2 regions of the Streptosporangium sp. NPDC023963 genome follow, and region 2 is predicted to be linked to the other one. Evidence: riboswitches for the same ligand, from Rfam matches in the RefSeq annotation. Region 2 holds a riboswitch; the other holds the start of a gene.
The links. A riboswitch is a leader RNA that binds a small molecule or an ion and turns the genes downstream of it on or off. The one in region 2 is predicted to bind thiamine pyrophosphate.

Region 1 (3,400 bases), on a different contig from region 2:
GCGGCGTCCAGCTCCGAGGAGCCGATGAGTTGTCTGCCCTGCTCCTCGTCGTACGCGAGCAGGAGCACTTCCTCCGCGATCGTCGTCATCGTCCGACCCTACGTCGCGGGCGCCTCGCGGCCGTAAGCACTCCGTAAGCGATCCGGGGCGGGATCGCGGATAGCGTCGGCACCGAGGCCGGAGGGACGTCTCGACTTCCTCGCCGTAGCCGGAGGCCGGGGGTCTCCACACCGGAGGTATGCGATGAGAGTCAAGAGGCTGCTCCGGCACCCCGTCACGTGGGGTGTCCTGACGTTGGGCGCCGTCGCGCTCGGTGTCGCGCTGTACCTGTTCCAGCCATGGCGCCTGTTCACCACCGTCGAGGTGAACGAGGCACTGCCCGCCGCGACCGCGTCCCCAGGCCCCGTGGCCACCCGGCAGGACGAGCCGGGCGAGCCCGCCAAGGCCACCGAGCCCGTTCGGGAGCCGAAGGTCCTGGCCAAGGGCACGTTCATCTCCCACGAGCACGAGACCGAGGGCGGGGCGAGGGTGCTGGAGCTGCCCGACGGGAGCCGGGTCCTGCGGATCGAGAACCTGGACACCTCCGACGGGCCGGACCTGCGGGTCTGGCTCAGTGACCAGCCCGTCAAGAAGGGCAACGCGGGATGGTTCAACCTGGACGACGGCAAGCACCTCGAACTCGGCGACCTGAAGGGGAACAAGGGCAACGCCAACTACGCCATTCCCGCCGGGGCCGACCTCGACAGCCTGAAGTCCGTCACCATCTGGTGCAAGCGCTTCAGCGTCTCCTTCGGAGCCGCCGCCCTGACCTGACACAATCTCCGACCCATGAGCGTTTCTGAGGAACTCCACGTCATCGGCCGCCCGCTCGTCGAGGCGCAGCTCGCCCATCCGACGGTGGCGGGCATCGCCCGGGGAGATCTCCCCGAGCCGGTGTTCCGGTCGTGGCTGGAGCAGGACTACCTGTTCCTGCTCGACTACGTCCGCGTCTTCTCGCGGCTCGCCTGGCAGGCCCCGGACGGGCATCTGGGCGACCTGGTGGACCTGGCGCACGCCACCTTCCACGAGGAGCTGAGCCTGCACCGGTCGCTGTCGGCCGAGTTCGGCGCCGACCTCGGCGGCGCGAGGAAGGGCCCGGCCTGCGCGGCCTACACCTCCTTCCTGCTCGACTCCGCGGCCGTCTACGCCGACGGCCTGGCCGCGCTCTACCCCTGCATGTGGGGCTACTCCACGCTCGGCCGCGCCCTGGCGGAGAATCCGCCCGCCGAGCCCCGCTACCGCGCCTGGGTCGACACCTACGCCCACCCGGCCTTCGCCGAGCTGACCGGGCGCATCGCGGTGATGATCGACGAGGCGGCGCCGGACCCGGGCAGGGCCGGGAAGCTGTTCGCCGAGGGAATGGCTCACGAACTCGCCTTCTGGGACGTTCCCTGACCTTGTCCGCCCCGCTGCCCGGATGCCGCCGCGGACCGGGTGATCCGGTAGGGCTGGACGTACCGAATTGGCCTGCTATCAGGGGAAATTGAAGGTCCGGATGAGGGCATCCACGGGGCTTTGCGCCCCATCCGGTGGAGGAGTTGGAACAATGGGCGTATGAGTGTTCCTGAGGTCGAGGCGCAGGCCGTGCCGGATGACGCGTTCCTGCTCGACGTGCGCGAGAACGACGAGTGGCGTGCCGGGCACGCGCCCGGCGCCGTCCACATTCCCCTGGGTGAGCTGCAGTCCCGGGTCGACGAGGTGCCCAAGGGCGCGCCCGTCTACGTGATCTGCCGGGTCGGCGGCCGTTCCGCGAACGCCACCGCCTGGCTCAACCACGTCGGCTGGGACGCGATCAACGTCGGCGGCGGCATGCGGTCCTGGGACGGCGCGGGGCGTCCGATGATCGCCGAGAGCGGCCAGGACCCCTTCGTCGCCTGAGCCGCCCGCCCTCGTCACCTGAGCCGTCCGAACCGTGCGAGGGGGAGCCCTCGCCGAGACGTGAGGGGGAGCCTCCGCCGAGACTCTTGCCAAGAAAGGAATGAATGGCATAATCAGGGCGAATGTCTACCGCGGGAGCTCGGGCGTAACCGGGCTGAGAGGGCGGAACACGCAGAGGGTCTCATCGACCTCCGACGCGCCGCCGACCGCATGAACCTGTCCGGGTAATGCCGGCGTAGGGAGTGTGCGTGATGACGTCTGCCGCCGTCGATTCCAAGGGTTCCGGCGATTCCGGAAACCCCGGGGCGGCCGAGGCGCCCCTCACCCTCGGCGAGGCTCCCCCCAAGGCGCTCGGCGTGCTCGACCAGGGAGCGCTCTGGGCCAACCTGGGTGTCAGCCTGCTCGGCTTCTCCGGCGCGATCACGCTGATCAATCCGCTCGGCGACCGGCCGCTGAGCTTCGTGGCCGCGATCCTGGCCGCCGTCGTGGGCAGCGTCGTCGGCACCGCGATGGTGGGCCTGGCCGCGATTCCCGGGCAGCGGACCGGCGCTCCGGCGATGGTCCTGCTGCGCGGGCTGTTCGGGGCCAGGCTCTCCTACCTGCCGACCGTGCTGAACATCGTCCAGATGCTGGGCTGGGGTGTCTTCGAGCTGTGGGTCATCTCCCAGGGCGCCCAGGCCATCGCGGGATCCTTCGGGATCGAGGTGCCCTACGCGGTCTGGGTGGTCGTCGCAGGAGTGATCACCACCGCGCTGACCATCCGGCCGCTGGGAGCGGTCCGCCTGCTCCGCAGGTACGTCACCGCCGCCGTGGTGATCTCGATGATCTGGTTCATGGTCGCCCTGTTCCAGCGGGGACCGGCGATCGGCGGCGGATCCTGGGAGGCGTTCGCCCCCTCGGTCGACTACGTGATCGCGCTGTCGGTCTCGTGGGTGCCGGTCGCGGCGGACTTCGCCCGCTTCTCCCGCTCCGGCAGGGCCGCGTTCGCCGGGGTCGTCGGCGGCTACACGATCGCCCAGGTGGCCTGCCTGGTCCTCGGCATCGCGGCGCTCGCGCTGGTCGGCAACAACCCCGGCCAGGTCTGGGACCCCTTCGTGGCCGCGGCCCTCGGCCCGATCTTCTTCGGCATCCTGGTGCTGCGCGAGACCGACCAGTCGTTCGTGAACGTCTACTCCACCGCGATGTCGCTGCAGAACCTGCTGCCCAGGCTGGACCGCCGGGTCATCTCCGTGGCCATCGGCGCGCTGGTCACCATCCTCGCGATCTTCGCCACCGACCAGACCTACACCGTCTTCCTCGGCCTCATCGGGGCGGTCTTCGTGCCGATGTTCGCGGTGCTCGCGGTGGACTACTTCCTGCTCGGCGGCGACAGGCGCTGGGACACCTCGGAGACCGCGCCCTCGCGCCCGCTCATGGTGCTCCCGTGGGTGCTGGGCTTCGTGGCCTGGTGGATGCTCGCCGCGCTGCCGGTCGCCCCGGAGGT
Region 2 (3,400 bases):
GAAGGCCGTGTGCGGGCCCATGATCCCGGTGACCGCGCCCAGCAGGCGGGCCTGGGTCTCCTCGGAGAAGGCGGCCCAGGGGAGCCCGCTCACGATCGCGTCGGCCCGGGGCAGGCCGCGCTCCTGGAGCAGCTGGGGCAGCCGCACCGCGTCGTCGACCACGACGTCCACTCCCGGGTTCCTGGCGGCGAGGAACTCGGCCAGCCTCGGGTTGATCTCGACGGCGATGTGGTGCCCCCGGCCGCCCAGCCGGCGCTGGATCTCCGCCGTGAACGCGCCCGTGCCGGGGCCGAGCTCGACGATCACCGGGTCGCCCCGGTGCGGGACCGGCGAGGCCACCGCCTCGGCGAGCCGCCGCGAGCTCGGCGCCACCGCTCCGACGGTGCCCGGCGAGCGGATCCACTGCCCCAGGAAGAGCGTGGTGTCATTGGTCATGGTTTGAAGGGTAGAGGGTACGGGAGCGCCCGCAGTACGCCACCTGGTCGATCTTGGCGGCTCAGAGACCCTCCACGGGCAGGTAGATCCGGCCGCCCTCGCGGGAGAACTCCTCGGACTTCTCCCGCATCCCGGCCTCCAGGGCCTCGGCGCCGGTCAGCCCGCGCTCCTCGGCGAACCTGCGCACGTCATGGCTGATCCTCATCGAGCAGAACCTCGGGCCGCACATCGAGCAGAAGTGCGCGGTCTTGGCCGGGGCGGCGGGCAGCGTCTCGTCGTGGAAGGACCGGGCGGTCCCGGGGTCCAGGGAGAGGGCGAACTGGTCCTCCCAGCGGAACTCGAACCGGGCGTCGGACAGCGCGTCGTCCCACGCCTGCGCGCCCGGGTGGCCCTTGGCGAGGTCGGCCGCGTGCGCCGCGATCTTGTAGGTGATCACGCCGGTCTTCACGTCGTCCCTGTCCGGCAGGCCCAGGTGCTCCTTGGGCGTGACGTAGCAGAGCATCGCCGTGCCGTACCAGCCGATCATCGCCGCGCCGATGGCCGAGGTGATGTGGTCGTAGCCGGGCGCGACGTCGGTCGTCAGCGGGCCGAGGGTGTAGAACGGGGCGTCGTCGCAGAGCTCGCGCTGCAGGTCGACGTTCTCCTTGATCTTGTGCATGGGGACGTGGCCGGGGCCCTCGACCATCACCTGGACGTCGTGCGCGTGAGCGATCCCCGTGAGCTCGCCCAGCGTCCTGAGCTCGGCGAACTGGGCCTCGTCGTTGGCGTCGGAGATCGATCCTGGGCGTAGGCCGTCGCCCAGCGAGAACGCCACGTCGTAGCGGGCCAGGATCTCGCAGATGTCGGCGAAGTGCTCGTAGAGGAAGCTCTCGCGGTGGTGCGCCAGGCACCAGGCCGCCATGATCGAGCCGCCCCGGGAGACGATCCCTGTCCTGCGCCGCGCGGTCAGCGGCACATGGGCCAGGCGCACCCCCGCGTGGACGGTGAAGTAGTCCACGCCCTGCTCGCACTGCTCGATCAGGGTGTCGCGGTAGATCTCCCACGACAGGCCGGCCGCGTCGCCGCCCGCCTTCTCCAGCGCCTGGTAGAGCGGGACGGTCCCGATCGGCACGGGGGAGTTGCGGATGATCCACTCGCGGGTGGTGTGGATGTCGCGCCCGGTGGACAGGTCCATCACCGTGTCGGCGCCCCACCGGATCGCCCACGTCATCTTGTCCACCTCCTCCTCGACGGTGGAGGCGACGGCCGAGTTGCCGATGTTGGCGTTGATCTTCACGAGGAAGTTGCGGCCGATGATCATCGGTTCGCTCTCGGGATGGTTGACGTTGGCCGGGATGATCGCCCGCCCGGCGGCCACCTCGGCGCGGACGAACTCCGGCGTCACGCCTTCGCGGACCGCGACGAACTCCATCTCCCGGCTGACCAGGCCGCGGCGGGCGTAGGCGAGCTGGGTGACCGGCGCCCCCGCCGCGCGCAGCGGCCGGTCGCCGCCGCCGGTGAAGACCGCGTCGAGGGAGCGCAGGTCGCGGGCCCAGGCGTCGCGGTCGCGGTAGCCGTCGTCGCCGGGGGCGCCGGGCCGGCCGCCGTACCGGACCGTGTCGCCCCGCTCCAGGATCCACTCCTCGCGCGGGCGCGGCAGGCCGCGGGTGACGTCGGTGGTCACGGACGGGTCCGTGTAGGGGCCCGAGGTGTCGTACAGCGTGACCGCGGTCCCGTCGGTCAGGCGCACCTCGCGCATGGGGACGCGCAGGTCGCCCTGATAGATCTTGGAGCTGGAAATACGCGCGTCGATCATCGCGCAAACTCCCTTCGCCGGCATTACCCGGAGCAGGTTCTGGCGGTCGGCGGCTGTCTCGGCCGTCCTCTCAGCCCGGTTCTCCGGGCTCCCGCGTTGGTCGAACGGAACGATAACGCGTATCCCCCGCGCCCACCATCCACCCGGCCGCATCGGACGCAGTAGTGTCACCATCAGGTACGGGGAGGGAGATCAGCCGGTGAATCCGGAAGCATCGGGGGCCGAGGACCGAATCTGGACGGTCCCCAACGCGTTGAGCCTGGCCAGGCTTCTGGGGGTGCCGGTTTTCCTGTGGCTGGTGCTGGGCCCGAAGGCCGACGGCTGGGCCGTCGCCCTGCTGATGCTGGCGGGGTTCTCCGACTGGCTCGACGGCAAGATCGCCCGTGCCTGGAACCAGACCAGCAGGCTCGGCCGCCTGCTCGACCCGCTGGCCGACCGGCTCTACATCCTGGCCACCCTGTTCGGCCTCGCCATGCGCGAGATCATCCCCTGGTGGCTGGCGCTGGCCATCCCGCTGCGCGACGTGATGCTGCTGGGCATCCCGCTCATCCTGCGCCGCCTCGGGTACGGTCCCGCGCTGCCCGTGCACTTCCTCGGCAAGGCCGCCACGGCCAACCTGCTCTACGCCTTCCCACTGCTCTTCCTGGCCCACCATCCCTCCTGGTACGCCGAGGCGGCGGGAATCGTCGGCTGGTCCCTGGCCATCTGGGGCACCGGCCTGTACTGGTGGTCCGGAGTGCTGTATTGGGTACAGGTGCGTCAGCTGACAAGCGAGGCCAAACGCCTTAAGAGGTGATCTGTGAAGGCCGTCGTCATGGCGGGCGGGGAGGGGACACGGCTCCGGCCGATGACCGCGAACCAGCCCAAACCTCTCCTACCCGTGATCAACCGGCCGATCATGGAGCATGTGCTTCGCCTGCTGAAACGGCACGGCTTCACCGAGACGGTGGTCACCGTGCAGTTCCTGGCAGCCCTGGTCCGCAACTACTTCGGCGACGGCGACGAGCTCGGCATGAGCCTGTACTACGCCACCGAGGACACGCCGCTCGGCACCGCGGGCAGCGTGAAGAACGCCGCCGACCGGCTCCGCGACGACCGCTTCCTGGTCATCTCCGGCGACGCGCTGACCGACATCGACCTGACCGACATGATCCGCTTCCACCGCGAGAA

Region 1: it holds a riboswitch for thiamine pyrophosphate, as region 2 does, so the genes downstream of both, AB0F88_RS24950 (cytosine permease) here and thiC (phosphomethylpyrimidine synthase ThiC) in region 2, are expected to answer to the same signal.

What each region holds. Positions count from the first base shown of each region.
Region 1 is NZ_JBEZZK010000008.1:266,438-269,837, forward strand. Features, by position in the region: gene AB0F88_RS24930 (GPP34 family phosphoprotein) at 1-89, opposite strand, end outside; gene AB0F88_RS24935 (DM13 domain-containing protein) at 244-813, shown strand; gene AB0F88_RS24940 (TenA family protein) at 829-1,434, shown strand; gene AB0F88_RS24945 (rhodanese-like domain-containing protein) at 1,594-1,917, shown strand; TPP riboswitch at 2,039-2,177, shown strand; gene AB0F88_RS24950 (cytosine permease) at 2,169-3,400, shown strand, end outside.
Region 2 is NZ_JBEZZK010000020.1:28,721-32,120, forward strand. Features, by position in the region: gene AB0F88_RS38115 (SAM-dependent methyltransferase) at 1-435, opposite strand, end outside; gene thiC (phosphomethylpyrimidine synthase ThiC) at 497-2,230, opposite strand; TPP riboswitch at 2,223-2,335, opposite strand; gene AB0F88_RS38125 (CDP-alcohol phosphatidyltransferase family protein) at 2,430-3,026, shown strand; gene AB0F88_RS38130 (mannose-1-phosphate guanyltransferase) at 3,030-3,400, shown strand, end outside.